DNA from 2 places in the Streptomyces sp. NPDC047515 genome. Region 2 is predicted to be linked to the other one. Evidence: riboswitches for the same ligand, from Rfam matches in the RefSeq annotation. Region 2 holds a riboswitch; the other holds the start of a gene.
What was found. A riboswitch is a leader RNA that binds a small molecule or an ion and turns the genes downstream of it on or off. The one in region 2 is predicted to bind glycine.

Region 1: linked by a shared signal. The riboswitch ahead of gcvT (glycine cleavage system aminomethyltransferase GcvT) and the one ahead of gcvP (aminomethyl-transferring glycine dehydrogenase) in region 2 are both predicted to bind glycine.

Annotation. Positions count from the first base shown of each region.
Region 1 is NZ_JBEYTM010000062.1:3,688-19,464, reverse strand. It holds gene ABZ826_RS33050 (YafY family protein) at 1-588, opposite strand, end outside; gene ABZ826_RS33045 (thioesterase family protein) at 698-1,564, opposite strand; gene ABZ826_RS33040 (trimeric intracellular cation channel family protein) at 1,680-2,351, opposite strand; gene ABZ826_RS33035 (dipeptide ABC transporter ATP-binding protein) at 2,370-3,674, opposite strand; gene ABZ826_RS33030 (ABC transporter ATP-binding protein) at 3,710-4,810, opposite strand; gene ABZ826_RS33025 (ABC transporter permease) at 4,807-5,808, opposite strand; gene ABZ826_RS33020 (ABC transporter substrate-binding protein) at 5,954-7,729, opposite strand; gene ABZ826_RS33015 (ABC transporter permease) at 7,825-8,829, opposite strand; gene ABZ826_RS33010 (enhanced serine sensitivity protein SseB C-terminal domain-containing protein) at 9,304-10,086, opposite strand; gene ABZ826_RS33005 (enhanced serine sensitivity protein SseB) at 10,252-11,022, opposite strand; gene ABZ826_RS33000 (AAA family ATPase) at 11,059-11,760, opposite strand; glycine riboswitch at 11,918-12,015, shown strand; gene gcvT (glycine cleavage system aminomethyltransferase GcvT) at 12,157-13,272, shown strand; gene gcvH (glycine cleavage system protein GcvH) at 13,364-13,741, shown strand; gene glyA (serine hydroxymethyltransferase) at 13,761-15,020, shown strand; gene ABZ826_RS32980 (L-serine ammonia-lyase) at 15,204-15,777, shown strand, end outside.
Region 2 is NZ_JBEYTM010000084.1:1,698-17,474, reverse strand. It holds gene ABZ826_RS36045 (mannose-1-phosphate guanyltransferase) at 1-720, shown strand, start outside; gene ABZ826_RS36040 (DUF881 domain-containing protein) at 819-1,742, shown strand; gene ABZ826_RS36035 (small basic family protein) at 1,739-2,071, shown strand; gene ABZ826_RS36030 (DUF881 domain-containing protein) at 2,077-2,865, shown strand; gene ABZ826_RS36025 (FHA domain-containing protein) at 3,056-3,844, shown strand; gene ABZ826_RS36020 (MerR family transcriptional regulator) at 3,862-4,605, shown strand; gene ABZ826_RS36015 (bifunctional nuclease family protein) at 4,659-5,132, shown strand; gene ABZ826_RS36010 (MerR family transcriptional regulator) at 5,301-5,918, shown strand; gene ABZ826_RS36005 (DNA polymerase IV) at 5,976-7,436, shown strand; gene ABZ826_RS36000 (PRC-barrel domain-containing protein) at 7,361-7,729, opposite strand; glycine riboswitch at 7,843-7,939, shown strand; gene gcvP (aminomethyl-transferring glycine dehydrogenase) at 8,134-11,019, shown strand; gene ABZ826_RS35990 (DUF5999 family protein) at 11,107-11,313, opposite strand; gene ABZ826_RS35985 (hypothetical protein) at 11,647-12,240, opposite strand; gene ABZ826_RS35980 (glutamate-cysteine ligase family protein) at 12,724-14,229, shown strand; gene ABZ826_RS35975 (substrate-binding and VWA domain-containing protein) at 14,447-15,777, opposite strand, start outside.

The DNA of each region.
Region 1 (15,777 bases), on a different contig from region 2:
GAAGAGTTGCGGCACCCCGTCACGGTCCGCGACCAGGTACCAGACGCCCGCCTTCACGACGAGGCCGTACGGATCGACGGTGTAGGCGCGCGGGGTCCGCGTACCGCTGTGCCGGTAGTCCAGCCGCAACCGTCGGTCGGCGAACACGGCATCGTGCAGTTCGGCGACATCCACGACCGGGCGCGGGCCGCTCATCCAGCGCACCGGGTCGACCAGGATGCGTCTGCTGGTCAGCTCGGCGGCGGGCCGGTGCGGTGCGGGCAGGGCGGCCATCACCTTGCGCAGCGCGGACCCGAGCGCGGCGTCGAGACCGAGCGCGGCATGGGCGCCCTGCGCGGCGAGGACGAAGAGGGCGCGCGCCTCGTCGGCGGTGAGCCCGGTGACGTCCGTGCGGAATCCCGGCAGCAGCGCGATGCCACCGTGCCGCCCCCGCTCGGCGTAGACGGGGACGCCGGCGGCCGAGAGTGCCTCGATGTCGCGGTAGATGGTGCGCACGGAGACTTCGAGACGCTCGGCGAGCTCACCGGCAGGCACACGGCCGCGGGTCTGGAGCAGCAGGAGGATCGAGAGCAGCCGGTCGGATTTCACGTCACCAGCTTCCCCCGCGGCTCCGCTCGCCCGCGCCCCGCTCCCGTACGGCCAGGGTCCTTCGTTTGGATCAGGCCGGATCAGCCCCGCACGATCCGAACGAGAGGCCCTACGCGCGAGGTGCCCGCGCCAGTTGGCGGGACTGGGCCACCAGCCGGTCCGCACTGTCCCAGACTTCCGCGTCCTCCTCCAGGTAGCCGCCCGCCAGGTTGCGGGTGGTGATGGAGACGCGCAGCGGGCCCCGGGCGGGGCGGCAGCGGATGTGGGTGGTGAGCTCGATGGTCGGCGTCCAGCCCTTGAGGCCCAGCTCGAACGAGGTCGGGGGCAGTGCGTCGACGGTCAGCAGCAGCGAGAGCGGGTCGGCGTCGCGGCCGTCCGCGAGACCGAACCAGCCGCGCATCTCGCCCTTGCCGGAGGGGGCGCCGACGGCCCAGCCGACCGTCGCCGGGTCGAGCTTGATGTCGAGCCGCTCGGTGATGGCGGAGCTGCCGGGGATCGGGGCCGGGCCGTCGGCCGGGCCGAGGCAGTGCTCCAGCGGCGGGATGGCCGGCGGCTTCGCGGAGGTGCGCACCTCGTCGGACAGCGCGCCCAGATCGCCGTAGGTGGCGATCACCCGGATGCGCTCGATCTCGGTGCCGTCCTGCGCGTACTGGAAGAGGGAGGCCTGGCCGGTGGAGAGGGTACGGCCGGTGCGGATCGTCTGGGTGCGGATGACCGCGGGGCCCGGAACGGAGGCGGTGAGGTAGTGCGCGGAGACGGAGAAGGGGTCCGTGTGCGGCAGCGCCTCACCGAGTGCGCGGCCGAGCATGGCGAGCAGATAGCCGCCGTTGACCGCGTGGATGATCGTCCATCCGGCGGAGAGCTCGGCGTCGTAGACGCCTTCTTCTCGAAGGGTGACGGCGGTGTCGCGGTCGAACTCGCTGTCCCCGATGGTCGCCTGTGCGGTACGCGCCGCCTGCTCTGCTGCCTGTGCCATGCGCAGCACCGTACACCGACAATATTACTGAGCGGTAGCTTTTTTGTGGCCGAAAGATGTCGGCGCACCCCGTCGACCCGCCCGCGAAGCGGTGTCAGGTGGTCGCGAAGCCGTGTCAGGTGGCCGCGGAGCCTTCCTCGGCCGTCGCCGACCGTCGGTTGTAGGCACGCGGGGCCCGCCAGTGGAAGCGCATCGAGAGCAGCCGCAACACGAACGTCAGGATCACCGCGGTGCCGCTGGTGAAGGCGTTGAGCACGCCGAAGCGGATGCACAGCACGATCATCGTGGCGCCGACGATCGCGGGCACCGCGTACAGGTCGCGGTCCCAGCGCAGCAGCGAAGGCACCTCGTTGGCCAGCACGTCGCGCAGCACACCGCCGCCGACCGCGGTGGCCAGCCCCAGGGCCGCCGACGCGGTGAGGCCGAGACCGTAGGCGTACGCCTTGACCGTGCCCGTGACGCAGAAGAGCCCGAGGCCGGCCGCGTCGAAGACGTTGACGCCGACCTGGATCCGTTCGACGTGCGGATGCAGGAAGAACACCATGCCGGCGGCGAGGAGCGGGGTGGTGAAGTAGCCGAGGTCCGTGAAGGCCGCGGGCGGGACCGCACCGATGACGATGTCACGGAACAGCCCCCCGCCCAGCGCGGTCGCCTCGGCGAGTACCGCGATGCCGAAGACATCGAAGTTCTTGCGTACGGCGAGCAGTGCGCCGGAGATCGCGAAGACGAAGATTCCGGCGATGTCGAGCGCATGCTGGACGGAGGGCGTGAACAGTTCGTTGAGCACCGGGCAATTGTGCCGGTACTACCCCTTCGGGCCGCCCTCCGACGTATCGGGCGATCCGGTGGCGCCGTCCGGGGCGGGCTCCGCGGCCTCCGCGGCCTCGGGCTTCCCCGTTACGGCGGACTCTGCGGTCTCCGCAGCCTCGGGCTTCCCCGCCACGGCGGACTCCGGCTCCGCCGCCGTGGCGGCGTCCTCCGCCGCCCCGTCCGGCTCCGGCTTCCCCGCCGTGACGATCTCGATCGCCTCGCGCGCCGCCGCCGTCACCGTCTCGCCGGGCACCTGGTCGGGTGCGTTCTCCGGGTGGTGGCAGGCCACCTGGTGTCCGGTCTTCAGCGCGACCAGCGGCGGTTCCTGCGTCTTGCAGACCTCCGTGGCCTTCCAGCACCGGGTGTGGAATCGGCAGCCGCTGGGCGGCGAGATCGGCGACGGCACGTCGCCCTTCAGCAGGATGCGCTCGCTCTTGGCCGAACGGCGCTTCGGGTCCGGGATCGGGACCGCCGAGAGCAGCGCCTTGGTGTACGGGTGCATCGGCGCCTTGTAGAGCGACTCGCGGTCGGCCAGCTCCACGATCTTGCCGAGGTACATCACCGCGATCCGGTCCGAGACGTGCCGGACGACCGACAGGTCATGGGCGATGATCACGTACGTGAGGCCCAGCTCGGTCTGGAGGTCGTCGAGCAGGTTCACGACCTGCGCCTGGATCGAGACGTCCAGCGCCGACACCGGCTCGTCCGCCACGACCAGCTTGGGGTTGAGCGCGAGCGCGCGGGCGATCCCGATGCGCTGGCGCTGGCCGCCGGAGAACTCGTGCGGATAGCGGTTGTAGTGCTCGGGGTTGAGGCCCACGACCTCCAGCAGCCGCTGCACCTCCTTCTTGACGCCGCCCTCGGGCGTGACGCCCTGCAGCTTGAAGGGGGCGCCCACGATCGTGCCGATCGTGTGCCGGGGGTTCAGCGAGGAGTACGGGTCCTGGAAGATCATCTGCATGTCGCGGCGCATCGGGCGCATGGCACCGACGCCGAGGTGCGTGATGTCCCTCCCCTCGAACTCGATCTTCCCCGCGGTGGGTTCGAGCAGCCGGGTGACCAGCCGGCCCATCGTCGACTTTCCGCAGCCGGACTCCCCGACCACGCCCAGGGTCTCGCCCGAGCGCACCTCGAAGTCGATCCCGTCGACGGCCTTCACGGCACCGGCGTTGCGCTGCAGCATCCCCTTCTTGAGAGGGAAGTGCTTCTGCAGCCCCGTCACCTTGAGCAGCACCTCGCGGGAGGCGGCGTCCTCGACCGGCGCGCCGCTCCCGGCAGACCTCTGCGCCGGAACGTCCACGCCCTTGTCCTCGCTCGTCACGGCCTTGTCCTCGCTCACAGCTTGGGCGCAATCTCTTCGGTCCAGATACGCTCCCGCTGCTCCTGCGACATGTGGCAGGCCGCCCAGTGCCGGCTGCCGACCTCCTGCAGCTCGGGCCGAACGGTGCGGGTCACGTCGTCCTTGGGCACATCCGCGTACGGGCAGCGCGGGTTGAAGGCGCAGCCCGAGGGGATGTTGATGAGCGACGGCGGGGACCCCTTGACCGGGATGAGCCGGTCGGTCTGGTCGCGGTCGAGGCGCGGCATCGAGCCCAGCAGACCCCAGGTGTAGGGGTGCCGGGGCTCGTAGAACACCTTCTCGGCCGGTCCGCGCTCGACGCAGCGCCCGCCGTACATCACCAGGAGGTCGTCGGCGAGCTCGGCCACGACGCCCAGGTCGTGGGTGATGATGATGACCGCGGAGCCGAACTCCTTCTGCAGATCCCTGATCAGGTCGAGGATCTGCGCCTGGACGGTCACGTCCAGCGCGGTCGTCGGTTCGTCGGCGATCAGCAGCTCGGGGTTGTTGACCAGCGACATGGCGATCATCGCGCGCTGGCGCATCCCGCCGGAGAACTCGTGCGGGTAGCTGTCGACCCGCTTGTCGGGCTGCGGGATGCCGACCCGGTCGAGCATCTCGATCGCACGCCTGCGGGCGGTCTTCTTGTCCACGTCGTGGTGGACCCGGTACGCCTCCACGATCTGCTTGCCGATCGTGTAGTACGGGTGCAGCGCGGACAGCGGGTCCTGGAAGATCATGGCCATGTCCCGGCCGCGCAGCTTGCGCACCTCGTCCGGGTCCGCGGACAGCAGTTCCTTGCCGTCCAGCCAGATCTCGCCGGAGACCTGCGCCTTGCGCTTTCCGTACTGGCCCGCGGTGTGCAGGCCCATGATGCCCAGCGACGTGACGGACTTGCCGGAGCCGGACTCGCCGACGATGCCGAGGGTCTTGCCCTTCTCCAGCTGGAAGTTGAGCCCGTCGACGGACTTGACCAGGCCGTCGTCGGTCGGGAAGTGCACCTTGAGGTCGCGTACTTCGAGGAAGGCGGTGGGAGCGGGCGAGCCGGCCGGGGCGGGTTCGCCCAGCGCGGCACCACTCTTGTGCAGTTCGGTCATCCCAGCCTCACTCGCGGGTCGATGACGGCGTACAGAATGTCGACGACGAGGTTGGCGACGGCGATCGCGAGAGCCGCGAACAGGGTGACGCCGAGAATCACCGGCAGGTCCTTGTTACTGATGGCCTGGACCGCCGCGAGCCCGAGCCCCGGCAGGTTGAACGTGGACTCGGTGAGGACGGCGCCACCGAGGAGCACGCCGATGTCGAGGCCGAAGACGGTGAGGATCGGGGTCATCGCGGAACGCAGAGCGTGCCGGGTGATGACGGTGCCCTCGCCCAGACCCTTGGCGCGGGCGGTACGGATGTAGTCCTCGCCGAGCACTTCGAGCATGGTGGCTCTGGTGAGCCGGGCATACATCGCGGCGTTCAGGAAGGCGAGCACGATCCACGGCAGGATCAGTGTCTGGAACCAGGTGCCGATGCCGTCGTCCGTGGAGAGGTTGTCGGCGATGTGCACCCAGCCGAGGTTGTGCACGAAGAGGCCCATCGCGACCATGCCGGTGAAGAAGATCGGCAGGGAGACGCCGCCGAGGGCGGTGGTCATCGCGGCACGGTCCCAGATGCTGCCGCGCCGCAGCGCGGACACGACACCGGTGGCGACCCCGCCGAGGAGCCACAGGACGCAGGCACCGGCGGCGAGCGCACCGGTGACGGGCAGGGCGTCCTTGAGGGTGGTCCAGACCGGAACCTCCGTGCGGAAGGAGTACCCGAAGCAGGGTGCGGCGCAGTGGGTGACGTCGTCACCGTTGGCGTAGTCGCGCCCCAGCGGGATGCCCTTGACGAAGTCCCAGAACTGGACGAGAAGGGGGTCGTCGAGACCCAGTTTGATCCGGATGCCCGCGAGCTGCTCGGCACCGGAAGCCTTGCCGGCGAAGAGGACTGCGACGTCCTGACCCGCCCACTTGGGCAGCATGAAGAAGATGGTGAAGGTCGCGAGCAGTACGACGAGCACCATGATGACTACGGCGAACAGGCGCCGGATGAGATAAGCAAGCACTGTGCGCGGCCCGGCGGTGGCCGCGAACCCCTTGTGGGGGGCTCCCGGCCACCGCCACGGCCATCACCTGCCCTTCGGACTGGCGGGTTTCGGCGGCGGTGGGGCAGTCAACGGGGTTGACTGCGAATGCTGTTGACTACAGCGGCTACTTGACGACGCCGAGCGAGACGTAGTCGTAACGGCCGTTGTAGGCGTCGGACATGTAGGCGTTGGTCAGCCGCTTGCCGCGCCAGGTGATGTTCTTCTCGTAGATGAAGGGCATCCAGTCGGCCTGGTCGAGGATCCGCTTGTCGAGCTGCTTGTAGATCTCGCCGGCCTTGTCCGCGTCGGTCTCCGCGATCGCGTTGTCGAAGAGCTTGTCGATCTGCGGGTCCTTGAGCTGCGACTCGTTGTAGTTACCGGTCTCCGACAGGAACCGGCTGTCCCACAGCGGCTGACCGAAGCCCTGGCCGGAGGGGAAGTCCGGGCCCCAGCCGCTCATCGTCATGCCGTAGCCGCGCTTCTTCACGACGGACGGCGAGCCGGTGATGCTGGAGGCCTCGGCGCCGTCGATCGGGTCGACCTCGATCTTGATGCCGACCTTGCCGAGCTGCGCCTGCAGCGCCTCGGCGACATCGACCTCGCCCGGGTTGTTGTTACGGGCGGTGAGCTTGGTGGAGAAGCCGTTCGGCTGGCCGCACTGCTTCAGCTCGTCCTTGGCCTTGGCCTCGTCCGGCTTGCCCTTGCGGGCGAGGACACCGTACGGGTCGTAGTCGCTGTGGCCCTTGATGGAGGCCGGCAGGGTGCTGTTGGCGATCGCGCCACCGGCGATCTCGCCACCGCGGGTCTGCTGCAGGGCAGCGAAGTCCGTGGCGTAGAAGACGGCCTTGCGGCAGTGCACGTCGTCCAGCGGCTTCGCCGTGTGGACGAGCGCGACGTAGCGGACGAAGGACGTCTGCATGTTGTCGACGCTGTCCTTGTGGTCCTGGACGGCGGTGACGCGGCCGGACTGGGTCATGCCGGTGCCGTTGAGGTCGACGTCGTAGTCGCCCTCCATCAGCTTCTTGTCGTTCTCCTCCAGGTTGGCGGAGATCGTGACGGTGACCTTGTCCGGGAGCGCGGCGCGGATCGGGTCCGAGGACTTGTCCCACTTGTCGTTGCGCACGAGAACGATGCTCTTGCCCGGCTTGTACGTCTCGAACTTGTACGGGCCCGAGGAGAACGGCCGCTGGGTGTACTTCGCCTTGGTGTCCTGCGACGCCTTCACGGGCGAGCCGGACGGCATGGCGAGGAACTGCTCGAAGTCACCGTTGGGCTTGGGCAGCTTGAAGATGATGGTGCTGTCGTCGGGCGTCTCGATCGCCTTCAGACCGAGCTTGTCCGGGGACGAGTCCTTGTACGGGCCCTTGTACTCGTGCTTGGGGTCCAGCGTCTGCATCAGATACTGCGGGCCACCGGTGATGGTGTCCGTCGCCCAGATGCGCTCGATGCCGTACTTGACGTCCTTGGAGGTCAGCTTGGAGCCGTCCTCCCAGGTGAGGCCGGACCGCAGCTTGTACGTGTAGGTCTTGCCGCCGTCCGTGATCTCACCGGGGCCGGTGGCGAGGTCGCCGACCAGCTTGGTGGACGCGGCGCCGGGCTTGGTGTCGTACGTGACCAGCTGGCGGGTGTAGAAGCGCATGAAGTCCCACGCCATGCCGTAGTAGGCACGCTGGGGGTCGGCGGAGTCGAGGTCCTGCTTCCCGACCATCTTCAGCGTTCCACCCTTCTTGGTGGACGCGTTGGCGACCTTGTTGAACGCCGCGTTGAAGCCGGCGCCCTTCGCCTTGCTGTCGCCGCTGCCGCCGTCGTCGCCGCCGCCGCACGCCGTGGTGGTCATCAGCGCCGCGACCACGAGGGCCGCACCAGCGGTGAGCCGTCGTTTCGAGGTAACTGTGGACATTTTCTCGTAACCTCCGAGATCGCGGTCCCAGGCCATTGCTTGCCGGAGAACCATGGGAAGAGCCACCTGACAGTGCGGCAGGGGCAAGTCGTGGGCTATCGGGTCCCCTTGGGGTCCAGGGCGTCGCGCAGCCCGTCCCCGAAGAGGTTGAAGGCCAGAACGGTGATGAAGATCGTCACGCCGGGGAAGACCATGAACATCGGGTCGTGCTCGTACGTCTCCAGGGCGTCCCGCAGCATGCCGCCCCAGGAGGCCGTGGGCGGCCGGACACCGGCGCCGAGGAAGCTGAGGGCCGCTTCGGTGAGGATGTTGGTGGGGATCATGAGCGTCGCGTAGACGGTGATCGGCGCCACCAGGTTCGGCAGCAGCTCGCGGAAGAGGATGTGGCCGCGCCCGCCGCCGAGACTGCGCGCCGCCTCCACGTATTCGCGCTCACGCAGCGAAAGCGTCTGCCCCCGGACGATGCGTCCCACGTACGGCCAGCCGAAGAAGCCGATGACGGCGACGAGTACGGCGATGCGCACCCCGCTGCCGGTGAGGCCGAGCAGGTCGTCGGGGAGGACGGAGACGAGGGAGATGATGAAGAGGAGCTGCGGGAAGGAGAGCAGCACGTCCATGATCCGGCTGATCACCGCGTCGATCCAGCCGCCGAAGTAGCCGGCGACGATCCCGAAGAGCGTGCCGAGGGCCACCGCGACCAGGGCCGCCAGGAAGGCCACGAGGAGCGAGATCCGGGCGCCGTAGATGATCCGGCTGAAGATGTCGCGCCCCTTGTTCGGCTCGACGCCGAAGAGGAAGTCGCTGCTGACGCCGCCGAGGCTCCCCTGGGGGAGGTTGGTCAGCGGGTCGAGCGTCTCCTGATGGAAGTCGTTCGGCGGATGGCCGAGCAGGCCCACGATCAGCGGCGCCAGGATGGCCACCACGATCAGGACGAGGACAACGATGCCACCCGTCAGAGCAACCTTGTCCTGCTTGAGGCGGTTCCAGGCGATCTGCTTGAGGGAGCGCCCCTCGACCTTCTTCGTCCCGGAGTCGACTGCGGGACCGCCGGTCGCGATCGGGTCCGCTTCCGTGGTCGGCTCGTGCAGTGGTGCCGTCATCGTGGCAAGGACCCCTCTCAACCGGCGGTGGCCGGGCCGAACTGGCCGCTGTGGCGGCGCGATCAGTCAGTCGTACGCAGAGGCGGCAAGACGCCCTTGCTGCGGGAGTCTTCATTGCCGTCGCGACAGGTAGCCATAGCGACAGACGAATGGATGCCTAACCGTGATGCGGTCAGGGGTGTTCCGTTATCCGGACGGATGTGAACGCCCCTCGAACACGGGTCAGTTGAGGTGGAAGAGGGGCACGCGCGCAGATTCTTGCCGCTTTCACCACCAGACCTACCCAGCGCGGAAATCCCGGACATGGAGGGCGGGATGCACCGGAAGGCCGTGAACACGCGCCCGCATTTCGGGAGTTGGCCCTCTATGGATATGTCCCGGAAATCAGGAACGTACACCTGCATTCCGGGCACACCGGGCTCACGCGGTCGCGTTAGCTCACGCGTCAGTGCGCGCGCCTGGGACGGCGTGCGCTCAGTACGCGCCCTGCGGCGGCGGATAGCCGTAGCCCGCCATCGGGGCCGCCGGGGCATGGGCCTCGCGGTCGTAGAACGGACGGGTGTTGGCGCGCAGCCACATCGCGACCGGGTCGTACTCGTCGGACATCGCGACGGTGGAGACGGGCAGCCCGTCCGGCACCGCGCCGATCGACTGCTGCATCATCGCGCGCACGGCGTCGACCGAGGTCTGGCTCGTGTCGTAGAGGTCGAGGCCGACGGCGAGATAGGGGACACCGAGCGCGGGCTGCACCCAGGCGCGGCGCAGCGAGCGGATCGCGGGGGTGTGGTGGGCGTTCTGCGTGAGCAGGGCGTAGAACTGCGGGATCTCGATGGCCGGCTCGGTGAGCCGGAGGGGCCCCGCGGGCATCCGGTCGAGGCCGGTGGCGATCCGGCGCAGATCCAGCCAGGGGATGCCGACGCCGCCGCCCGGGGCGTGCGGGTTGAGCCAGATGCCCCAGCGGTCGGGGAAGAGGGCGCGGGCGATGTCGCGGCCGCCGACCAGTTCATGGGCCCGGTTCCAGCCACTGGCCGAGAGCTCCTGGGCGGAGGTCACACAGGGGGCGTAGCCGAGGCCGTCGATCTCCATGTTTCCGTACTGGGCGTCGGGCGCGCCCGCCTGTCCGTGCCAGAGGAGCATCCAGATCCGGCCGTTCGCGAGGGCCTGCAGCAGCGCCTCGTACGCGTCGTAGCGTCCGGGCGTCACTTGGCGCAGCATGTGCTCGACCTGCCCGGCCGCCGCGGTGCCTGACGCACTCACCTGGTCCCGCCCCTCTTCGATCCACTGTGTCGGCCCGCCGCTCCCGGGCACACGGGTGCGGCATGGTGCCGAGGCACCAGCCATCAAACCAGCTTATGCGCCGGTCCTGACACCGACTTGACGCCATCGGCCGACGTGGCGCTCGGCTCCGGGGCCGTCGACGTGCTACGGGGTCTCGCGCCGGTAGAACGGCCGGACCTTCTCCCGCATCCAGTCACCGACCGGGTCCTGTGCCACATCGAGCAGGACCAGGTTGACCGGCCAGGGCACCTCGACGCGGCCCAGCGCGCGGCCGAGGGCGTCCATCGGGGCATTGCGTCCGGCGCCCTCCCAGGTGGAGAAATCGACCCCTATGAAGAGGACGGGCTCGCCGCCCTCGATGCTGGCCAGCGCCCTGCGGGCGGTGAGCACGACGCCGCTCTCCTCGAATTCGCCGGCCGCCGCGGCGAGGAAGTCGACGGGCTCCTCCTGCCAGGACGGTTCGAACAGCCGGACCCGGCCGCCGCCGGCCGGCCCGTCCAGCGGGGTGCGTCCGGCGCGGCAGAGCTCGGCCACGGCGGGCGGCGGCAGCGGCATTCCGACGGCACCGCCCGGATTCACCGCGATACCGAGCTGCGGGGGCAGGCCGCGGGCGAAGTCGCGGGCGGGCGCGACGGTGAAGGACATACGGGTGCCGACGCAGGCATGGAACTGCTGTTCGGAGCTGAACACGGGAACGTACGCGGCGCCGTCGATCTCCAGAGTCGGCAGGTCCAGGTCCAGGGAGTCGGGTCCGCCGCCGTTGGGCAGGGGCACCCAGACCTGGCTGCGCCCGAGCACCTCGACGAGCCGTCCGCCCGCCTCCGGGCTGCCCACCGAGGCCATCAGCACCTCTTCGAGCTCATTGGCCGGCCATCCGCTCTGCGGATGGGATTGGACCTGCGCCGGAATGTCCACTGCTTCCCCTTCTTGCCCGAGCCTTCCGGCAGAAGATTAACGTCCGGCGGCCCGCCCCTTCGGTGCCGTGGCGAACGTGATCCGGCCCAGCACCCCTGCCGCCTCGCGGTCCAGCAGCACCGCCGAGGCGCAGCCGGGCGGCAGCAGGCCGGTCTCGGCGCCCCGCAGCAGCTTCCCCACCGCCCTGCGATGCCGGGCGAACGCGTATCCGGAGACACCCCGCCCGCGCTCCCGCTGGCCCTCCCTCGCCGTCCGCGGTGTGACGTCGAGCAGGACGAGGTGGAGGACGCGGCCCCGGCGCCGGGCGTCACGGGCCAGCCAGCCGCGCACCCACGCCTGGGTTCCGCAGTCGTGGACGACGACGGACTCGCCGGAGCGCAGCGCCCGCCACAGTCCCCGGTAGTGGGCGGCGCGGACCAGCGGACGGTAGAGGGCGTACGGGAGTAAGCGAGGCATCCGCCGGGCCCAGCGGTCCCGGGTGTCCTGGGAGTCGATGGCGCGGGCCGTCGTCACCGTCCGCCGGATGAGCGTCGATTTGCCGCTGCCGGGCAGCCCGGAGACCACCACCACGTCGCCCGCCGCGAAGCGCAGGCTGCGCGGGCCGCGCCCGGCCCGCGCCCGCAGGTCCCGTACGACGGGCGGGCGCGGGCCGCGCGTCTCCCCGGCCGGGACCCCCGGCTGTGCGGGCATCGCGTCGTGCGCGACTCCCACGGTTGTCGCGTACCGCTGCAACGTCATCACCCTCCCCCTGTCGGGTCACCCGCCTATGCCCATGAAGTGTAAAGAAAAGGTAATGCGACACAACCGTCCACGCCGTCGATTCCGGAGGGGGACCGGGGCCCCACTCCGGCGGGATGCGTGCGATGATGGCCCGGCCAACTGCATAAAGGCCGCTTGAATCCGCGCGGGAGAGTTCCGGTCACTGCATGTGCCGGGCGCCGAAGGAGCAAGTTCCTCCCTTGAATCTCTCAGGCCCCGTACCGCGTGGATGAGGCAGATCTGAAAAGCGGGCCGCTCCGCGGCTCCACCCAAGGTGCAAGCCGAACCCCTCAAGGGGCTCTCGGCGAACCTCTCAGGTTCCGATGACAGATGGGGAGGGATTGTCCTCGTCGTCATGCCCCGGGAGCCACATCCATGAGCACCGCCCCCCGTCTCACCGCCCTCGATGCCCTGCACCGTTCGCTGGGCGCGACCATGACCGACTTCGCGGGCTGGGACATGCCTCTGCGGTACGCCAGCGAGCGCGACGAGCACAACGCGGTGCGCACCAGGGCCGGTCTCTTCGACCTGTCCCACATGGGCGAGATCACCGTCACCGGCCCCGAGGCCGCGGCCTTCCTGAACTTCGCGCTGGTCGGCAACATCGGCACCGTCGCCGTGGGCCGCGCCCGCTACACGATGATCTGCGCCGAGGACGGCGGCATCCTGGACGACCTGATCGTCTACCGGCTGGGCGAGACCGAGTACATGGTCGTCGCCAACGCGGGCAACGCCCAGATCGTGCTGGACGCGCTGACCGCGCGGGCCGACGGCTTCGACGCCGAGGTCCGCGACGACCGCGACGCGTACGCGCTGCTCGCCGTCCAGGGCCCGGAGTCCCCCGCCATCCTGGCCTCGGTCACCGACGCCGATCTGGACGGCCTGAAGTACTACGCCGGTCTGCCCGGCACGGTCGCCGGTGTCCCCGCGCTGATCGCCCGTACCGGCTACACCGGCGAGGACGGCTTCGAGCTGTTCGTCGCCCCCGAGCACGCCGAGCAGCTGTGGAAGGCCCTCACCGAGGCCGGCGCCTCCCGCGGGCTGATCCCGTGCGGGCTCTCCTGCCGCGACACGCTGCGCCTGGAGGCGGGCATGCCGCTCTACGGGCACGAGCTGACCACCGGGCTGACTCCCTTCGACGCCGGCCTCGGCCGGGTCGTGAAGTTCGAGAAGGAGGGCGACTTCGTCGGCCGCGAGGCCCTGAAGGCCGCCGCCGAGCGCGCCGAGACCGCCCCGCCCCGCAAGCTGGTCGGGCTGATCGCCGAGGGCCGCCGGGTGCCGCGCGCCGGTTTCTCCGTGGTCGCCGGCGGCGAGATCATCGGCGAGGTCACCTCGGGGGCCCCGTCGCCCACCCTGGGCAAGCCGATCGCCATCGCGTACGTGGACGCCACGCACGCCACGCCCGGCACCACGGGCGTCGGAGTGGATATCCGGGGCAGCCACGAGCCGTACGAGGTCGTGGCGCTGCCGTTCTACAAGCGTCAGAAGTGACGTCCGCGCACCTCGGAAGTGACGCATTCCCGTCTCACACCGTAAGACCACCGTTCATCAGCACTCCCACGCGTACAGGAGAATTCAGGTCATGAGCAACCCCCAGCAGCTGCGTTACAGCAAGGAGCACGAGTGGCTGTCGGCCGTCGAGGACGGTGTGGCGACGATCGGCATCACGGAGTTCGCCGCCAACGCGCTCGGCGATGTCGTCTACGCCCAGCTCCCCGAGGTCGGTGACACGGTGACCGCGGGCGAGACCTGCGGCGAGCTGGAGTCGACCAAGTCGGTGAGCGACCTGTACTCGCCGGTGACCGGTGAGGTCACCGCCGCGAACCAGGACGTCGTGGACGACCCGTCGCTGGTGAACTCCGCTCCTTTCGAGGGCGGCTGGCTGTTCAAGGTACGTGTGGCGGAGGAGCCGAAGGACCTGCTCTCCGCCGACGAGTACTCCGAGTTCTCCGGCAACTGAGACCCCAAGGGACCACCTGATGTCGCTTCTCAACTCCTCCCTCCACGAGCTGGACCCGGACGTCGCCGCCGCTGTCGACGCCGAGCTCCACCGTCAGCAGTCCACCCTCGAAATGATCGCCTCGGAGAACTTCGCTCCGGTCGCGGTCATGGAGGCCCAGGGCTCCGTTCTCACCAACAAGTACGCCGAGGGCTACCCCGGCCGCCGCTACTACGGCGGCTGTGAGCACGTCGACGTCGTCGAGCAGATCGCCATCGACCGCATCAAGGCGCTGTTCGGCGCCGAGGCCGCGAACGTCCAGCCGCACTCCGGTGCGCAGGCCAACGCCGCCGCGATGTTCGCGCTGCTGAAGCCGGGCGACACGATCATGGGCCTGAACCTGGCCCACGGCGGTCACCTGACGCACGGCATGAAGATCAACTTCTCCGGCAAGCTCTACAACGTGGTCCCGTACCACGTCGACGAGACCGGCGTCGTGGACATGGCCGAGGTCGAGCGGCTGGCCAAGGAGTCCAAGCCGAAGCTGATCGTCGCCGGCTGGTCCGCGTACCCCCGTCAGCTGGACTTCGCCGCCTTCCGCCGCATCGCGGACGAGGTCGGCGCGTACCTGATGGTCGACATGGCGCACTTCGCCGGCCTGGTGGCCGCGGGTCTGCACCCCAACCCGGTGCCGCACGCCCACGTCGTCACGACCACCACGCACAAGACCCTCGGCGGTCCGCGCGGTGGCGTCATCCTGTCGACGCAGGAGCTCGCCAAGAAGATCAACTCGGCGGTCTTCCCGGGCCAGCAGGGCGGTCCGCTGGAGCACGTGATCGCGGCCAAGGCGGTCTCGTTCAAGGTCGCGGCGACCGAGGAGTTCAAGGAGCGCCAGCAGCGCACCCTGGACGGCGCCCGCATCCTCGCCGAGCGGCTGGTCCAGCCGGACGTCACCGAGGTCGGCGTCTCCGTGCTGTCCGGCGGTACGGACGTCCACCTGGTCCTCGTCGACCTGCGCAACTCCGAGCTGGACGGCCAGCAGGCCGAGGACCGGCTGCACGAGCTGGGCATCACGGTCAACCGCAACGCCATCCCGAACGACCCGCGTCCGCCGATGGTCACCTCGGGTCTGCGGATCGGTACGCCGGCCCTGGCCACCCGCGGTTTCCAGGCCGAGGACTTCACCGAGGTCGCGGAGATCATCGCCTCCGCGCTCAAGCCGTCCTACGACGCGGACAGCCTGAAGGCCCGCGTCGTCGCGCTGGCCGAGAAGTTCCCGCTGTACCCCGGTCTGAAGTAGTCCGGGACGCGGCTCGTCCCGAGTAATACGGGACACAGTTCGTCACCTTTCGGGCGGGGCACCACGCACACTGGTCAGTGAGCGCGGTGCCCCATCCCTTGTCCCCGCTGCTCTTCGGGCCGACCGGTCCGTACCGCACCACCCGGCAGACAACGGCGTCTACCAACCCCTTAGGAGTCACCCGTGGCCATCTCGGTCTTCGACCTGTTCTCGATCGGTATCGGCCCGTCCAGCTCCCATACGGTCGGCCCGATGCGCGCCGCCCTCATGTTCGCGCGTCGGCTGAAGAACGAGGGCCTCATCGCCCACACCGTCTCCATACGCGCCGAGCTGTACGGCTCGCTCGGTGCGACCGGTCACGGCCACGGCACCCCCAAGGCCGTCCTGCTCGGGCTGGAGGGCGAGTCGCCCCGTACCGTCGACGTGGAGTCCGCCGACGACCGGGTGGAGCGGATCCGTACCACCGGCCGGATCAATCTCCTCGGCATGCACGAGATCGACTTCGACGCCGACGAGCAGCTGGTCCTGCACCGCCGCAAGGCCCTGCCGTACCACGCCAACGGCATGACGATCTTCGCCTTCGACCACGAGGGCGCCCCTCTCCTGGAGAAGACCTACTATTCCGTCGGCGGCGGCTTCGTCGTCGACGAGGACGCGGTGGGCGAGGACCGGATCGTTCTCGACGACACCGTGCTGAAGCACCCCTTCCGTACCGGCGACGAACTGCTGCGGCTCTCCAAGGACACCGGTCTGTCCA
Region 2 (15,777 bases):
GCCGAAACCCGGCGGTCGGGACTGGTGCGGCTGGGCGAGATCGTTTCCTCGGCGCGAGCCGCGTTCGGTGTGCGCTTCGATCCGGTCGGCGAGCGGCTCTCCCTGGTCGACGAACGGGGCAGGATCGTGGAGGACGACCGGGCCCTCCTGGTGATGCTGGACCTCGTGGCGGCCGAGCGGCGCAGCGGGCGGGTGGCGCTGCCGGTCACCACGACCCGGGTCGCCGAGCAGGTCGCGGCGTACCACGGCACGCAGGTCGAATGGACGACGACGTCGCCCGACGATCTGACGCGCGTGGGACGGGAGGAAGGCACCATCTTCGGTGGAGACGGTCGCGGCGGCTTCATCGTTCCGGAATTCAGCAGCGTCTTCGACGGATCCGCCGCCTTCGTGAGACTCCTCGGGCTCGTCGCCAGGACCCAGCTCACCCTGAGTCAGATCGATGCCCGGATTCCCCGTGCCCATGTCCTGCGTCGTGATCTGGCCACACCCTGGGCGGTGAAGGGCATGGTCATGCGGCGGGTCGTCGAGGCTGCCGGGGACCGCAGCGTCGACACGACCGACGGTGTGCGGGTCGTCGAAGCCGACGGGCGATGGGTGATGGTGCTGCCGGACCCGGCCGAAGCGGTCACCCATTTGTGGGCCGAGGGTCCGGACGACGCCTCCGCGCAGGCACTGCTGGACGAATGGGCTGGAGTCGTGGACAGCGCAGGTCAGTGAGGGTTTCATCGGTGTGCCCGGTGGCGTACTGCGACGTCTCCGGGCACACCGGTGGGGCCATTCGGCGGTAGCGGTGGCGACGTGCGACGATGTGCGGCATGTCGCAGCAGACCCCCGATCGGAGTACCGCCCCGCCACGAGCGCGCCCCGACGCGTCCATGTCGCTGCTGACCAACGTGATGGACCACAGCCTGGACGACGGGTACGCCGAGGCATCGGCACGTCGCAAGGCTGACGGAAGCGCGGGTCTGCCCCGCACGCTCAAGTCGAAGCTCGGTCTCGCCGCATGTCTGGTGCTCGCTGCCCTCGTCGTCACGCTCGGGGCTGCGCAGGCACGTGTCTCCGCGCCGGTCCTCGCCAAGGAACGCGAGGAACTGATCGATCGTATCGACGGGGAGACGGCGGCGGCCGACACCCTTGAGTCGCAGGTCGACAAGCTCCGGGACGATGTGGGCAGGCGCCAGCGCAAGGCGCTGGAGAAGCACGGCGGGGACCAGGGAGAGCTGGTGGCGCTGCTCGTCGGGGCGACGCCGGTGGAGGGGCCCGGCGTGAAACTCGTGGTCGACGACGCCAAGGACGCCGATCAAGGCGGTGGCGGGCCGAGGGAGACCAGCGGATTCACCGACACCGGGCGGGTTCGTGACCGGGACCTGCAGCGGGTCGTCAACGGCTTGTGGCAGTCCGGCGCGGAAGCGATCTCGATCAATGGGCAGCGGCTGACGGCACTGTCGGCGATCCGCGCGGCCGGCGACGCCATACTGGTCGACAACAGACCGCTCGTGCCGCCGTACACGGTGCTGGCGGCGGGGGACGGGAAGCCGCTCAGCAGCGCATTCCAGGCCAGTGCCGACGGCCAGTATCTGCAGGCGCTCAAGGACGCCTTCGGCATCCGGACGAGCATGTCCGTGCAGCAGAAGGTGAGCCTCCCGGTCGCGCCGAGCCTGATCGTACGAACAGCAGAGCCTTATAAGGCCGCAGACACCGGCAGTGGTGCGGCAGACACAAGGAAGGGCACATCGTGATCGCCGTACTGGGCCTCGTCGTGGGAGTCGTGGTCGGACTGTTGGTCCGGCCCGAGGTGCCGGCGGTGGTCGAGCCCTATCTTCCGATCGCCGTCGTGGCTGCCCTCGACGCAGTCTTCGGTGGTCTGCGGGCCATGCTCGACGGAATCTTCGTCGACAAGGTCTTCGTCGTGTCGTTCCTGTCGAACGTCGTGGTGGCCGCGCTGATTGTCTTCCTGGGTGACAAGCTGGGTGTCGGAGCACAGCTCTCGACCGGTGTGGTGGTCGTGCTCGGGATCCGGATCTTCTCCAACGCCGCGGCCATCCGACGGCACGTCTTCCGGGCTTGAGGCCGATGAACAACGAAGAACTTCCCAGCGACAAGGAGCGCACCGGCGAGCAGCCGGCCGGTGCCGCCAAGGAGCTCACCGGGCGCCAACGGCTGATCGCCGGGCTGTGGCCACCGCGAGTGACACGAGCCCAACTCATCGTCGCGGTGCTGTTGTTCGTCCTCGGTCTCGGGCTGGCCATTCAGGTGCGCTCGAACAGTGACAACAGCGCGCTGCGCGGTGCACGTCAGGAGGACCTGGTCCGCATCCTCGACGAGTTGGACGACCGTACGCAGCGTCTGGAGGACGAGAAGCAGCGCCTCGACGCTCAGCGCACGGAGTTGGAGAACAGCTCCGACCAGGCCGAGGAGGCGCGCAAGCAGACGGTCGAGAAGGAGCGGCAACTCGGTATCCTCGCGGGCACCGTCGCAGCACACGGTCCCGGGATCACGCTCACGGTCAACGACCCCGGGGACGGGGTCAAGGCGGACATGCTGCTCGACGCGCTCCAGGAGTTGCGCGCGGCGGGCGCCGAGGCGATCGAGGTCAACGGGGTGAGGGTGGTGGCCAATACGTACTTTTCCGGTGACGGCGGCCATGTCAAGGTTGACGACCGTAAGATCACCGCGCCGTATGTGTTCAAGGTGATCGGCAAGCCCCAGGATCTGGAGCCGGCGCTGAACATCCCCGGGGGTGTGGTGCAGACATTGGAGAAGGAGCAGGCCACCGTGCATGTGGAGCCGGCCGACGACATCGTCGTGGATGTCTTGCGACCGGCGAAGCGGCCTGACTACGCTCGGTCGTCGACCCAGTGAGGCGGCGGCTCGGAGGGGTCGAAGGACACGGGCGGGAGGTTGCGGGGGGTCGGCGCATCGTAAAGGTGGTGCGTGGTGGAAACTGTCGAGTGGATACGGACGTTGTGAAGATGTCCGGGTCGGCAGGTGTGTTCATTCAGGGTTCGTCCTGCCCCACGGGCGGGTCTATTTCGGTCAAGGGGAATCGCCCGTGAAGTTGTTTGGGAAGTTGTTCGGCAAGAGCGCTCGCGACGAGGCTGCCCGCCATCGCGCACCACGCCATGGCCAGGCGGATGAGCAGGGCTCGGAGCGCCCGCTCTACCGCGATCAGGTGTCCGGTTCGAGCGGTGACAATTCGGGAGTTTCCGGCGCGTCGTCCGTTGACCCCGCCGGTGCCGGCCGCATAGGTTTCGGAGAACCGTCAACCTCAAGTACGGGTGGAGGGTTCAGCCCGAGGCAGGAGGGTTCGTCCATGCCGGTCTGTACGAGGTGCGGGCATCGCAACGCCGAGGCCAGTCGTTTCTGCTCCAACTGCGGTGCGCCGCTGAGGGGCGGGATTCCTGAGCGTGCCTCGGAGACGACCTCGACCATCTCCATCTCCGGTCTGGAGGCGTACGAGGCGGAGGCCACCGGGCAGACGCCCGTACCGTCCCTCTCGCCCGAGGCACAGGCAGCTGTCGACGCTCTTCCGCTCGGCTCGGCGCTCCTGGTGGTGCGACGTGGTCCGAACTCCGGCAGCCGCTTCCTGCTGGACGGTGAGCTGACCACGGCCGGCCGTCACCCGCAGAGCGACATCTTCCTCGACGACGTGACGGTGTCGCGGCGGCATGTGGAGTTCCACAGGATGCCTGACGGCAGCTTCACGGTCGGGGACGTCGGCAGCCTGAACGGCACCTACGTCAACCGTGAGCGCATCGACTCCGTCGCACTGTCCAACGGCGACGAAGTGCAGATCGGCAAGTACCGGCTGGTCTTCTATGCGAGCCAGCGGGGCATCTGACCCGTCAGGGAAGGTCCATGCTGAGAACACCGACGGGCGGTGCCGTGACCGGCACCGCCACCGCCGACGACCGCCCGATGAGCATCGGTACGGTGCTCCTGCAGCTGCGGGACGAGTTTCCCGAGGTGACGATCTCCAAGATCCGCTTTCTGGAGGCCGAAGGGCTCGTCGAGCCGCAGCGGACCCCCTCCGGCTACCGCAAGTTCCGTGGGGCCGACGTGGATCGGCTGGCTCAGGTGCTGCGGATGCAGCGGGACCACTATCTACCGCTGAAGGTCATCCGGGAGCATCTGGACGCACTCGCCCGCGGTGAGAAGTCCGCCCTGCCGTCCGGAGGCGGACCGCGGGATCTGACCGACGGCAGCTGGGAGGCGGAGCCCGGACGGGCTACCGCAGCCCGGATCGGCCGAGCCGAACTGCTCGCGGCTGCCGAGGTGACCGAGAGTGACCTCGCTGAGTGGGAGTCGTACGGACTGGTCGTTCCGGCCTCCGACGGCGGATACGAGGCCGAGATGGTCACGGTGGCCAAGCTTGTGGCGGATCTGGGCCGATTCGGTCTGGAACCGCGTCACCTGCGCGCCATGCGAGCGGCCGCGGACCGTGAGGCCGGACTCGTCGAGCAGGTGGTCGCACCCCTGCGCCGACACCGGAATCCGCAGACCAGAGCACACGCAGAGGCCACGGCGCGGGAGCTCGGAGAGCTGTCCGTTCGGCTTCATTCGGCCCTGGTGCAGACGGCTCTGCGGGTCCGGTTCCACTGATCATGTCGGTGCCCGACTACCCAAACCTGCCGAGCACGTCCTAGGGTTGCTGTGTGAACGAGCTCGACGTTGTGGGTGTCCGGGTGGAAATGCCCTCCAACCAACCGATCGTGCTCCTGCGTGAAGTGGGAGGCGACCGGTACCTCCCCATTTGGATCGGTCCTGGTGAGGCGACCGCGATCGCCTTTGCCCAGCAGGGCATGGCACCGGCCAGGCCGCTGACCCATGACCTCTTCAAGGATGTGCTTGAGGCCGTCGGCCAGGAGCTCACCGAGGTCCGTATCACGGACCTGCGGGAAGGGGTCTTCTACGCGGAGCTGGTCTTCGCCAGCGGGGTCGAGGTGAGCGCACGGCCGTCCGATGCCATAGCGCTCGCCCTGCGCACCGGAGCGCCGATCTACGGCAGTGACGGGGTGCTGGACGACGCGGGCATCGCCATTCCGGACGAGCAGGAGGACGAAGTGGAGAAGTTCCGCGAGTTCCTCGACCAGATCTCACCGGAGGACTTCGGGACCAACAGTCAGTAACCGTTCTGCGGGGCCGCCGTCAGCGCATCCGACAAGCCTTTCCCGCTCACACGTCACGGGAAACCACCCTCAGGGTGATTATCACTCGGCGTGCCGAGTGTGGCGATCGTTGACGCACCCCGAGTGACTGCCTACCTTCGAGATGGCAGGTCAAGGACGGAGGTCGGCGTGAGAAGCAGCGGCGACGGTACGGCAGCCGGTGGGCCGTATCCGCAGCAGGGGAGTACAGCCGGCCGCACCATCAGGCAACCGGTTCAAGCGGCGGCGGTGGCGGGGGGCGGCGTGGCATCGGCCAACGACATCGGCTATCGGGGGCCGACGGCTTGTGCGGCTGCGGGGATCACTTATCGGCAGCTCGACTACTGGGCCCGCACGGGGCTGGTCGAGCCGAGCGTGCGTCCCGCATACGGCTCGGGCACTCAGCGGCTCTACAGCTTCCGGGACGTCGTCCTGCTGAAGATCGTGAAGCGTTTCCTGGACACGGGCGTCGCGCTGCAGAACATTCGCACCACGGTTCAGCACCTGCGGGCCCGCGGATTCCAGGACCTTGAGCGGATGACGCTGATGAGCGACGGGGCGACGGTCTACGAGTGCTCTTCGCCGGACGAGGTCGTCAGTCTGCTCCAGGGCGGCCAGGGGGTCTTCGGTATCGCTGTGGGCGTGGTGTGGCAGGACGTCGATGCGGCGCTGTCACAGCTGCACGGTGAGCGGGTGGACACCGGCGAGACACTGATCGGGAACAACCCCACCGATGAACTCGCGCGGCGACGCAACCGCGCCGGCTGACCCTGTCCCGGAATCGGGCGCGGCGATTGTCAGTGCCGTAGGGCAGCATCGGTTGATGTGAGAGCCGCGCCCACCATCCTGCATCTCGACATGGATGCCTTCTACGCCTCCGCCGAGCAGGCGTCGAAGCCCAGTCTGCGCGGCAAACCGGTCGTGGTGGGCGGGCTGGGGCCCCGGGGAGTCGTCGCCACCGCCTCGTACGAGGCGCGGCGCTTCGGGGTGCACTCGGCGATGCCCACGGCGCAGGCGCGGAGGCTGGCCCCCAACGCGGCCTATCTGGTGCCGCGCTTCCTGCTGTACCGGACGGTCAGCGACCAGGTGATGGAGCTGCTGGGGCGGCTCTCCCCACTGGTGGAGCCGCTCAGCCTCGACGAGGCCTTCGTGGACCTGGAGGCAGGCGGGGCGGCCGATGACGCGGCCTCCGCGCTGGAGATCGGCGAGCAGCTGCGTACAGCCATCAAAGCGGTCACCGGGCTCACCGGTTCGGTCGGGCTCGCCGGTTCCAAGATGCTGGCCAAGATCGCTTCGGAGGAGGCGAAGCCGAACGGGCTGCGGCTCATCGAACCGGGCACGGAGCGGGAACTGCTCGCACCCATGCCGGTACGGATCCTTCCGGGCGTCGGCCCCGCGACGGCGGACCATCTGCGCCGCGCCGGGATGACGACGGTCGACGACCTCGTCGGGGCGGGTGAGGCGGAGCTCGTCCGCCTGCTGGGGAAGGCGCACGGGGGCTCGCTCCACCGCATGGCGCTCGGGTACGACGACCGGCCGGTGGTCGCGGAGCGGGACGCGAAATCGGTGTCCGTCGAGGACACCTTCGACGCGGACCTGCACGACCGGGTGCGGGTCAGGACGGAGGTGGAGCGGCTGGCCGACCGATGTGTCGGGCGCCTGCGGGGGGCCGGGCGGTCCGGGCGGACGGTGGTGCTGAAGGTGCGCCGGTACGACTTCTCCACGCTCACACGGTCCGAGACGCTTCGTGGGCCCACGGACGACCCCACGGTGGTCCGGGAGGCCGCCGCGCGGCTCCTGGAGGCTGTGGACACCACCGGAGGCGTACGGCTCCTCGGCGTGGGCGTCACGGGGCTCGCCGACTACACGCAGGAGGACCTCTTCGCGCAGGCCGCCGGTGAGCGGGCCGCGACCGAGGAAGCGGCCGAGGAGGACACGGCGGCGGAGGGCCATGGAGAGGAACCCGTGAGCGGTGCTCCGGAGGAGTCCCCCGCCGGCGCCGAGCAGCGCGCGGCACGACGCTGGCCCGCCGGACACGACGTACGCCACGACACGTACGGCCACGGCTGGGTGCAGGGCAGCGGCATCGGCCGGGTGACGGTGCGGTTCGAGGAACCGGAGTCGGCGCCCGGCCGGGTACGTACGTTCCGGATCGACGATCCGGCCCTGCAGCCAGCCGAGCCGTTGCCGCTGGTCCGGAACCCGGTGGACTACTCGTCCTGGCCGGCCAGTCTGCCGAAGTCCCTGTCCGGGCCGGTCTCCTCGAAGGGGGAGTCCAGGCCGTAGTGCCGGTAGAGCTGGAGCTCCTGTTCCGGCGAGAGATGGCGGCCGACTCCGAAGTCCGGTGCGTCCTTGATCAGCCCACGGTCGAAGGGGACATGAAGCGAATCCTCCACGAATTCGCTGGGTTCCAGCGGGACGAACGCGTCCCGGCTGAAGAGTCCGGTGCGTACGGCCGCCCACTCGGGGACACCGGTCGCGTCGTCGAGGTACACCTCGTCCACGGTTCCGATCTTGGTGCCCTTGCGGTCGAACGCCTTGCGGCCGATCAGGCTGCGCGGATCGATGTCGGTTTGCACGATCCCTCCCACTGGTCGCGGCTACTCCACAAGCACTACAAAAGTGCAGATCCGGGGGGTTGGCCACTCGAGAACGGCGCCACGAACCCCGCTGGTAGGCTGGTACCGGCCGCTGAACCCGTGCGGGAGAGTCCTCCGGAGCTGATCCGAAGGCGCCGAAGGAGCAAATCCTCCCCGGAATCTCTCAGGCCCCCGTACCGCACGGACGAGGTCACTCTGGAAAGCAGGGCGGGTTCCGTGCGGCCGCGTGCCGATGCGGTTCCCTCCCTCACCGACGGTGAAAGCCGGTACGCCGCAGGGTGCGCCGGTGAAGCTCTCAGGTTGAGATGACAGAGGGGGAGGCCGTCCGGGCACCCACGCCGTGGTGCCCCTCGCAGGTCGTGACAGACCAGGAGGCCTCCACCATGACCCCCCGCCGCACTCCGCTCTCCCAGCTGGAGCAGGGCATTCCGTTCGAGCAGCGCCACATCGGTCCCGATGCCGAGGCTCAGTCGAAGATGCTCGCCCAGGTCGGTTACGGCTCGCTGGACGAGCTCACCGCGGCAGCCGTGCCCGATGTCATCAAGAGCGCGGAGGCACTCCGGCTGCCGACCGCCCGCACCGAGGCCGAGGTCCTCGCCGAGCTGCGCGCCCTCGCCGACCGCAACCAGGTGCTGGCCCCGATGATCGGGCTCGGCTACTACGGCACCTTCACCCCTCCGGTGATCCTCCGCAACGTCATGGAGAACCCCGCCTGGTACACGGCCTACACGCCGTACCAGCCGGAGATCTCGCAGGGCCGCCTGGAGGCGCTCCTCAACTTCCAGACGATGGTCGCCGAGCTGACCGGGCTGCCCACCTCCGGCGCCTCCCTGCTCGACGAGGGCACCGCGGCCGCCGAGGCCATGGCGCTCTCGCGGCGCGGCGGCAAGGTCAAGAACGGCGTCTTCCTGGTCGACGCCGACGCCCTGCCGCAGACGATCGCCGTCATCGAGACCCGCGCCGAGCCGGCGGGCGTCGAGGTCGTCGTCGCCGACCTCACCGACGGCATCCCGGCGGAGATCGCCGAGCGCGGTGTCTTCGGTGTCCTGGTGCAGTACCCCGGTGCCTCCGGCGCGGTGCGCGACATCCAGCCCGTCATCGAGCAGGCCCACGGCCTCGGTGCGATCGTCACGGTCGCCGCCGACCTGCTGGCCCTGACCCTGCTCACCTCACCGGGTGACCTGGGCGCGGACATCGCCGTCGGCACCACGCAGCGTTTCGGTGTGCCGATGGGCTTCGGCGGACCGCACGCCGGGTTCATGGCCGTGCGCGAGAAGTTCGCCCGCAGCCTGCCCGGCCGCCTCGTCGGCGTCTCCGTCGACGCGGACGGCACCAAGGCCTACCGGCTGGCCTTGCAGACTCGCGAGCAGCACATCCGCCGCGAGAAGGCCACCAGCAACATCTGTACGGCTCAGGTGCTGCTCGCCGTCATGGCCGGGATGTACGCCGTCTACCACGGCCCGGACGGGCTGCGGACGATCGCTCAGCGCACGCACCGCTATGCGACGATCCTGGCCGAGGGCCTGCGCGCCTCGGGCCTCGACGTGGTGACAGGCGCCTACTTCGACACCCTCACCGTGCGCGTCCCGGGGAAGGCCGCCGACATCGTGGCCGCCGCTCGCGAACGTGGTGTCAACCTGCGGCTCGTCGACGCCGACCTGGTCTCCCTCGCCTGCGACGAGACGACCACCCGTACGCAGATCGCCGCCGTCTGGGCCGCCTTCGGTGCCGACGGGGACATCGAGGCGCTGGACGCGGCCGCTGCCGACGCACTGCCCGAGGCTCTGCTGCGCACCGACGCGATCCTCACCCACCCGGTCTTCCACCAGCACCGTTCCGAGACGGCGATGCTGCGCTATCTGCGCAAGCTCGCCGACCGGGACTACGCCCTGGACCGCGGCATGATCCCGCTCGGCTCCTGCACCATGAAGCTGAACGCGACCACCGAGATGGAGTCGATCACCTGGCCCGAGTTCGGCGCGCTGCATCCCTTCGCGCCGGCCGAGCAGGCACAGGGCTTCCTCACCCTCATTCGCGAGCTGGAGGAGCGCCTCGCCGAGGTCACCGGCTACGACGCGGTCTCGATCCAGCCGAACGCCGGATCGCAGGGCGAGTTCGCCGGCCTCCTGGCGGTGCGCGCGTACCACCGGGCCAACGGCGACGATCAGCGGACCGTCTGCCTCATCCCGTCGTCCGCGCACGGCACCAATGCGGCCAGTGCCGTGATGGCCGGCATGAAGGTCGTGGTGGTGAAGACCGCCGACGACGGCGAGGTCGACGTCGAGGACCTCCGCGCCAAGATCGAGAAGCACCGTGACGAGCTTGCTGTGCTCATGATCACGTACCCGTCGACGCACGGCGTGTTCGAGGAGCACGTCGCTGACATCTGCGCCGAGGTGCACGACGCTGGCGGCCAGGTGTACGTCGACGGCGCCAACCTCAACGCCCTGGTCGGCCTCGCGAAGCCGGGTCGGTTCGGCGGCGACGTCTCGCACCTGAACCTGCACAAGACCTTCTGCATCCCGCACGGCGGCGGCGGTCCCGGCGTCGGTCCGGTCGGTGTGCGCGCGCACCTCGCACCGTACCTTCCGAACCACCCGCTGCAGCCCGCGGCGGGCCCCGAGACCGGTGTCGGACCGATTTCGGCCGCTCCGTGGGGATCGGCCGGCATCCTTCCCATCTCCTGGGCGTATGTGCGCCTGATGGGCGGGGAGGGGCTGAAGCGCGCGACGCAGGTCGCCGTACTCGCCGCCAACTACATCGCCAAGCGTCTCGAACCGTACTACCCGATCCTGTACACCGGCCCGGCCGGGCTGGTCGCACACGAGTGCATCGTGGACCTGCGGCCGATCTCCAAGTCCACCGGCGTCAGCGTCGACGACATCGCCAAGCGTCTGATCGACTATGGCTTCCACTCGCCGACCATGTCGTTCCCGGTCGCCGGGACGCTGATGATCGAGCCGACCGAGAGCGAGAACCTCGCGGAGCTCGACCGCTTCTGCGACACGATGATCGCCATTCGTGGCGAGGTCGAGAAGGTGGCGTCGGGCGAGTGGGGCGCGGACGACAACCCACTGACCAACGCTCCGCACACCGCGGCGATGCTGGGCGGGGAGTGGAAGCACGACTACAGCCGTGAGGTGGCGGTCTTCCCGGCCGGAGTCTCGGCAGCCGACAAGTACTGGCCGCCGGTGCGCCGGATCGACGGTGCCTTCGGTGACCGTAACCTCGTCTGCTCCTGCCCGCCGCTGGACGAGTACGACAACTGAGGCATGAGCGACAGTATGTGACGCGGACATGCGTCGGGGCCGGTGCGGAGCATGCTCCGGGCCGGCCCCCGTTCTTACCGGCCGGGGTCAGGCGGCCTTCATCGCCCGGCCCGTTCCCAGGGGCCGGTGCGGGGCGATGATCTGCCCGTCCGGGAGCAGCTCACCGGTGTCCTCGAAGAGCAGGACGCCGTTGCACAGCAGGCTCCAGCCCTGCTCCGGATGGTGTGCCGTAAGGCGGGCGGCCTCCCGGTCGGCTGAGTCGGCGGTCGGGCATGGTGGCTGGTGCTGGCACATGGAAGGGTTCTTTCGCTGCGTTGTAGTGAATGTCCTGCGGCTTGACGAGATGTTCATGGCCGCCCCCCCCGTATCGATCGGTTCGGTCCCAGTGTTGCCCTACGGGCGTCAATCCGCAGGGATTTCGCAGCAGCACTTCTCCTTACTCCGATGACGCGTCACCCGGCCGGACGGTTCACCGCAACTGCACTGTCCCTTCGGGTGGTTCGGGGTGGCCGGACCGGGCTAGTCCGGATGGGCATCGAGTGCGCCCCGCAGCATTGTGCCCCGCCACCCGGAATTCGCCGAGCGGTGGCGGGGCACAGTGCGGTGATGTGCGGGAGGCGGCCTTTGTCAGGCCGGTGAGCCGAGCAGGGGGCCGAGGCCCGGGGTGATGCGCAGCGTCATCACGCGAAGCAGATCGGCGACCCGGTGCGGGCGATGGGCCGCGATGCCCGGCGGGGCGGGTGCCAGCGGTACCAGCAGATCGGCGGGGGCGAGTGCCCCGCCGGACGCGTCGGCTTCGATGTCGGCGTGCAGCCACAGTGCCAGCATGTAAAGCTCCGGAATGGACAGCAGCCGCGGCTGGTAGTGCGGTGTCACCGTCTCGGCCTGGCACAGGGCGAGTTCGGTCGAGGCGATGTAGGGGCCCTCGAAGAAGTGCGAGAAGGTCCAGCCGTCCGGAGTGAGCATGGTGTCCGCCGCGGCGACGGCCTGTTCCGAAGTGCGGATCAGGAACCGCCACGCGGCGAGCCGGGTGGCGGGTGCCAGCCCGCCCGGTCCGATCCGATCCAGTACATGGACGGGGAGCGGGAGTTCGGGGCTCAGCGGTCCCTGGGCCGATCGGAGAGCAGGTGTGCGGGCCTCGCGGACTGCGGTGGGTGAACCGAGTGCCGCGAGAACGCTGCGCAGAGCGGGCGCGGGGGCCGGGGGAACATGCAGCGGCATAGTGGGTCGCCTCTCACTTCGGAGACACGGTGGTGCGTGGGCGGGTGCAGACGGCGCTGTCGGCGTGCGGGGCCAGAGGAGGCCGGTGACTGGGCCGGTGCGTCATCTCTCTGCCTCGTCCGCGAAGTTTATACGACACGTGTTCGCTCAGTGATTCCACTAGCTGTCGTAGGTATTGCTGACAAGGCGGTATCAAGACTTTATTATGCGGAATTTCTGCCGATTTGGCGTCAGCGGCACAGCTGCCGCCAGGGATCTTTCCCGGGCGCGGACGGCCGAAACGCGTCGCCGTTTTCGTGGCCTGCCGGACGGAGGAAACCGCGTACTGCATCATGCCGAGGGAATGTGCCCCGGACACCCGCGTTCAGATTACTGGGTGTGCGACGTTCGTAGGGGCGTTATGGATCACCCGGCCTGGGCATTATCGATCCTGACGCGAGCGGCCTGAGCCGCGGGCCGCCCACCTGAGGGAGGGACGCTTCGATGGGGGAGAAGGTCGTGTCGGGCGCCTTTGACCTGTCCGATCGGCAGAGTTACCGGAGGAAGCTTCACCAGTGCCTGGAGGGGCTGGAGAGGCTCCTGGCGGAGCAGAGGTTCGACCGACCCCGCAACCTCATGGGTATGGAGATCGAGCTGAATCTGGCCGGCGCCGACGGCATGCCGAAGATGATGAATGGCGAGGTGCTCCCGCGCATCGCGAGCCGTGATTTCCAGACCGAACTCGGGATGTTCAATTTGGAAGTGAACATAGTCCCGCACCGCTTGGACGGACGCGTTTTCGATCAGCTGGCCGAAGAGCTCAGGACCGGCCTCGGATATGCCCATCGGAAGGCGGGCGAGGTCGATGCCGGGATCATGATGATCGGAATTCTTCCCACTCTGGGTCACGCGGACCTCGTTGCGGCGAACCTCTCGGACGCGGAGCGCTACACGCTGCTGAACGATCAAATGGTGGCTGCGCGGGGCGAGGATTTCCACCTTGATATCCAAGGGGTGGAGCGGCTGGTCTCCACCTCTTCGTCGATCACTCCCGAGGCCGCCTGCACCTCGGTTCAGCTGCATCTGCAGGTGACACCGGCGCGATTCGCGGCCGTATGGAACGCGGCGCAGGCCGTCGCCGGCGTTCAGATCGCCGTCGGCGCCAACTCGCCCTTCCTGTTCGGCAAGGAGCTGTGGAGGGAATCGAGACCGCCGCTCTTCCAGCAGGCCACGGACACCAGACCGCCCGAACTCCGGAACCAGGGGGTGCGGCCCAGGACCTGGTTCGGCGAGCGATGGGTCGGATCGGCGTACGAGCTCTTCGAGGAGAACCTGCGCTACTTCCCGCCACTGCTGCCGATCCTTGACGAGGAGGAACCTCTGCGGGTGCTCGACGAGGGAGGGGTGCCGGGGCTGCAGGAGCTCGTGCTCCACAACGGTACGGTCTACCGCTGGAACCGTCCCGTGTACGGGCTGGCCGATGGCGTCCCCCACCTACGGGTGGAGAACCGGGTCCTGCCTGCCGGCCCCACCGTCACCGATGTGATCGCCAATGCCGCGCTCTACTACGGGCTCGTACGGGCGCTCGCCGAGGAGTCCCGGCCGGTGTGGACCAGGCTCCCGTTCTCCGCAGCGGCGGAGAACTTCGACACCGCCTGCCGACACGGCATCGACGCAGAGCTGATGTGGCCCCGGGCGGGTCGATCGGGCGGGCTGACCCGGGTGCCGGCTGTCAAGCTCGTACGGGACGAGCTGCTGCCACTGGCGGCCGCGGGGCTCGATGCCTGGAACATCGAGCCCGCGGACCGTGACCGCTACCTCGGGGTCATCGAGGAGCGTTGCAGGCGGCGGGTGAACGGAGCGTCCTGGCAGGTGGACACCTACCACCGGGCCCGGGAGGCCGGGCTCGGACGGCGGGCGGCACTGGCCGCGACGACCCGCCGGTACGCGGAACTGATGCACAGCGGCGAACCCGTGCACAGCTGGCCGTCGGGGGTCCCCGCGCCGTGACCCGGTCGCGGCCGGCGTCCGTCGCCGTTGCCGCGCGATGTGACTTCGTCGTGGCCGGGTACCGATGTCCGCTGCGTCCTGCGTCCTGCGTCCTGCGTCCGTCCTGTGCCTGCGACCCTGTTGTCGCGGGCGCCGACATCCGGCGTTGTCCTCGTGCCTCGCCCCCGTCGTGGCCTGTGCCGGCGCGTGCTGTCGTGTCCCGTCACCGGGCGGAGCACTACTCCTGAGCGGCGTGATTACTCTGTCCGGCCGTCATGACAGCCTGCAGGATCACGGCCTGGATGTCGGCAGGGTCGGTGACCTGGTAGCCCCCGCCGCCGGTCACCTTCGCTATCTCGTCGACCTCATCGCGGTCGGCCTCGGGGCCGACCGCGATGGCGAGGAGCGGCACCGGACGCTCCGGGTCGGCGATCCGCTTCAGCTCCGCGATCAGAGCGCTGCGCGAGATGGACCGGTTGTCCTGGTTCGAACCGTCGGTGAGGATCACCACAGCGTTGAACTTGCCCTTCACATATGTCGCCTGGGCGTCCTTGTACGCGGCCAGAGCGGTGTCGTACAGGCCGGTCGCGCCGCCCGGCACCGGCTGCAGCGTGGCGAAGGCCGCGGCGAGCTTCTCGCGATGGGTGCCGCCGCCTTTCGCCGGGTCGCCGAGCCGGCTGGTCGGCACCAGCCTGCGGTAGTCCTTGTCGCCGTCGAGCGTGGTGGCGAACTCCCAGAGCCCGATCTCGTCGTTCGGCGTGAACTGGTTGAGCGCCTGGATCAGGGATGCCTTGGTGACATCCATCCGGGACTGGTTGCGCCCCGGCACGATCGTGGCCATCGAACCCGAGGCGTCGACGACCGTCGTCAGTCGCGCGCTCTGCACCGTGATCGTCCACATGCCGAGCGTCTGCCGGAGCTCGTCGGCCGATGGTGCGGCGGCGGCCGCGGTGGCGTACGGCTGAGGCTTCCTGCCGCCCGCCGACGCGACCACAGACTCCCCGGCCGTTCCGTCAACGTTCCGGAAGCCATACTTCCGCAGGGTGGACTGCGCACCGGGCTCGTTCAGCAGCGTCATGAACCGGAGCGCCGCCCGGCCCTCGGACGTACTCATCTTTGTCTCGTCGACCAATGTGTACGGATAGTTGAGCAGCGGGGTGCCGTCCTTGGGATAGAAGAGATCGAGCCTGCCGCCGCCGGTCGACTCCGCATTGTGCGCGAACGCGGCCTGCTCCGAGAGGAGCACCGCCTGGTTGTGTGCCGGATTGCCCTGCTCCGCGCCCGAATCGTTCTGCGCCAGCGTCTCCAGCACCTGGGTGTCACCGTCGGACATGCGCTGCGCGAGCAGTTTGGCGGTCGCCGCGACCCGGGTGTCGCTGTCGCCGCCCTGTTTCTCGGAGGACGCGCCGATGCTGGAGAGCGCCAGCAGACCGGTGGCACTGCGCGCCGGGTCGGCCGAACCCAGGCGCACCTTGTCCGAGTCGATGGTCGCGGCCGTCAATTCGGCCCAGGTGTACTTCTTCTTCGGCCAGCCGAGCCTCTTGGCCGCCGGCGGCACCATGGCCAGGG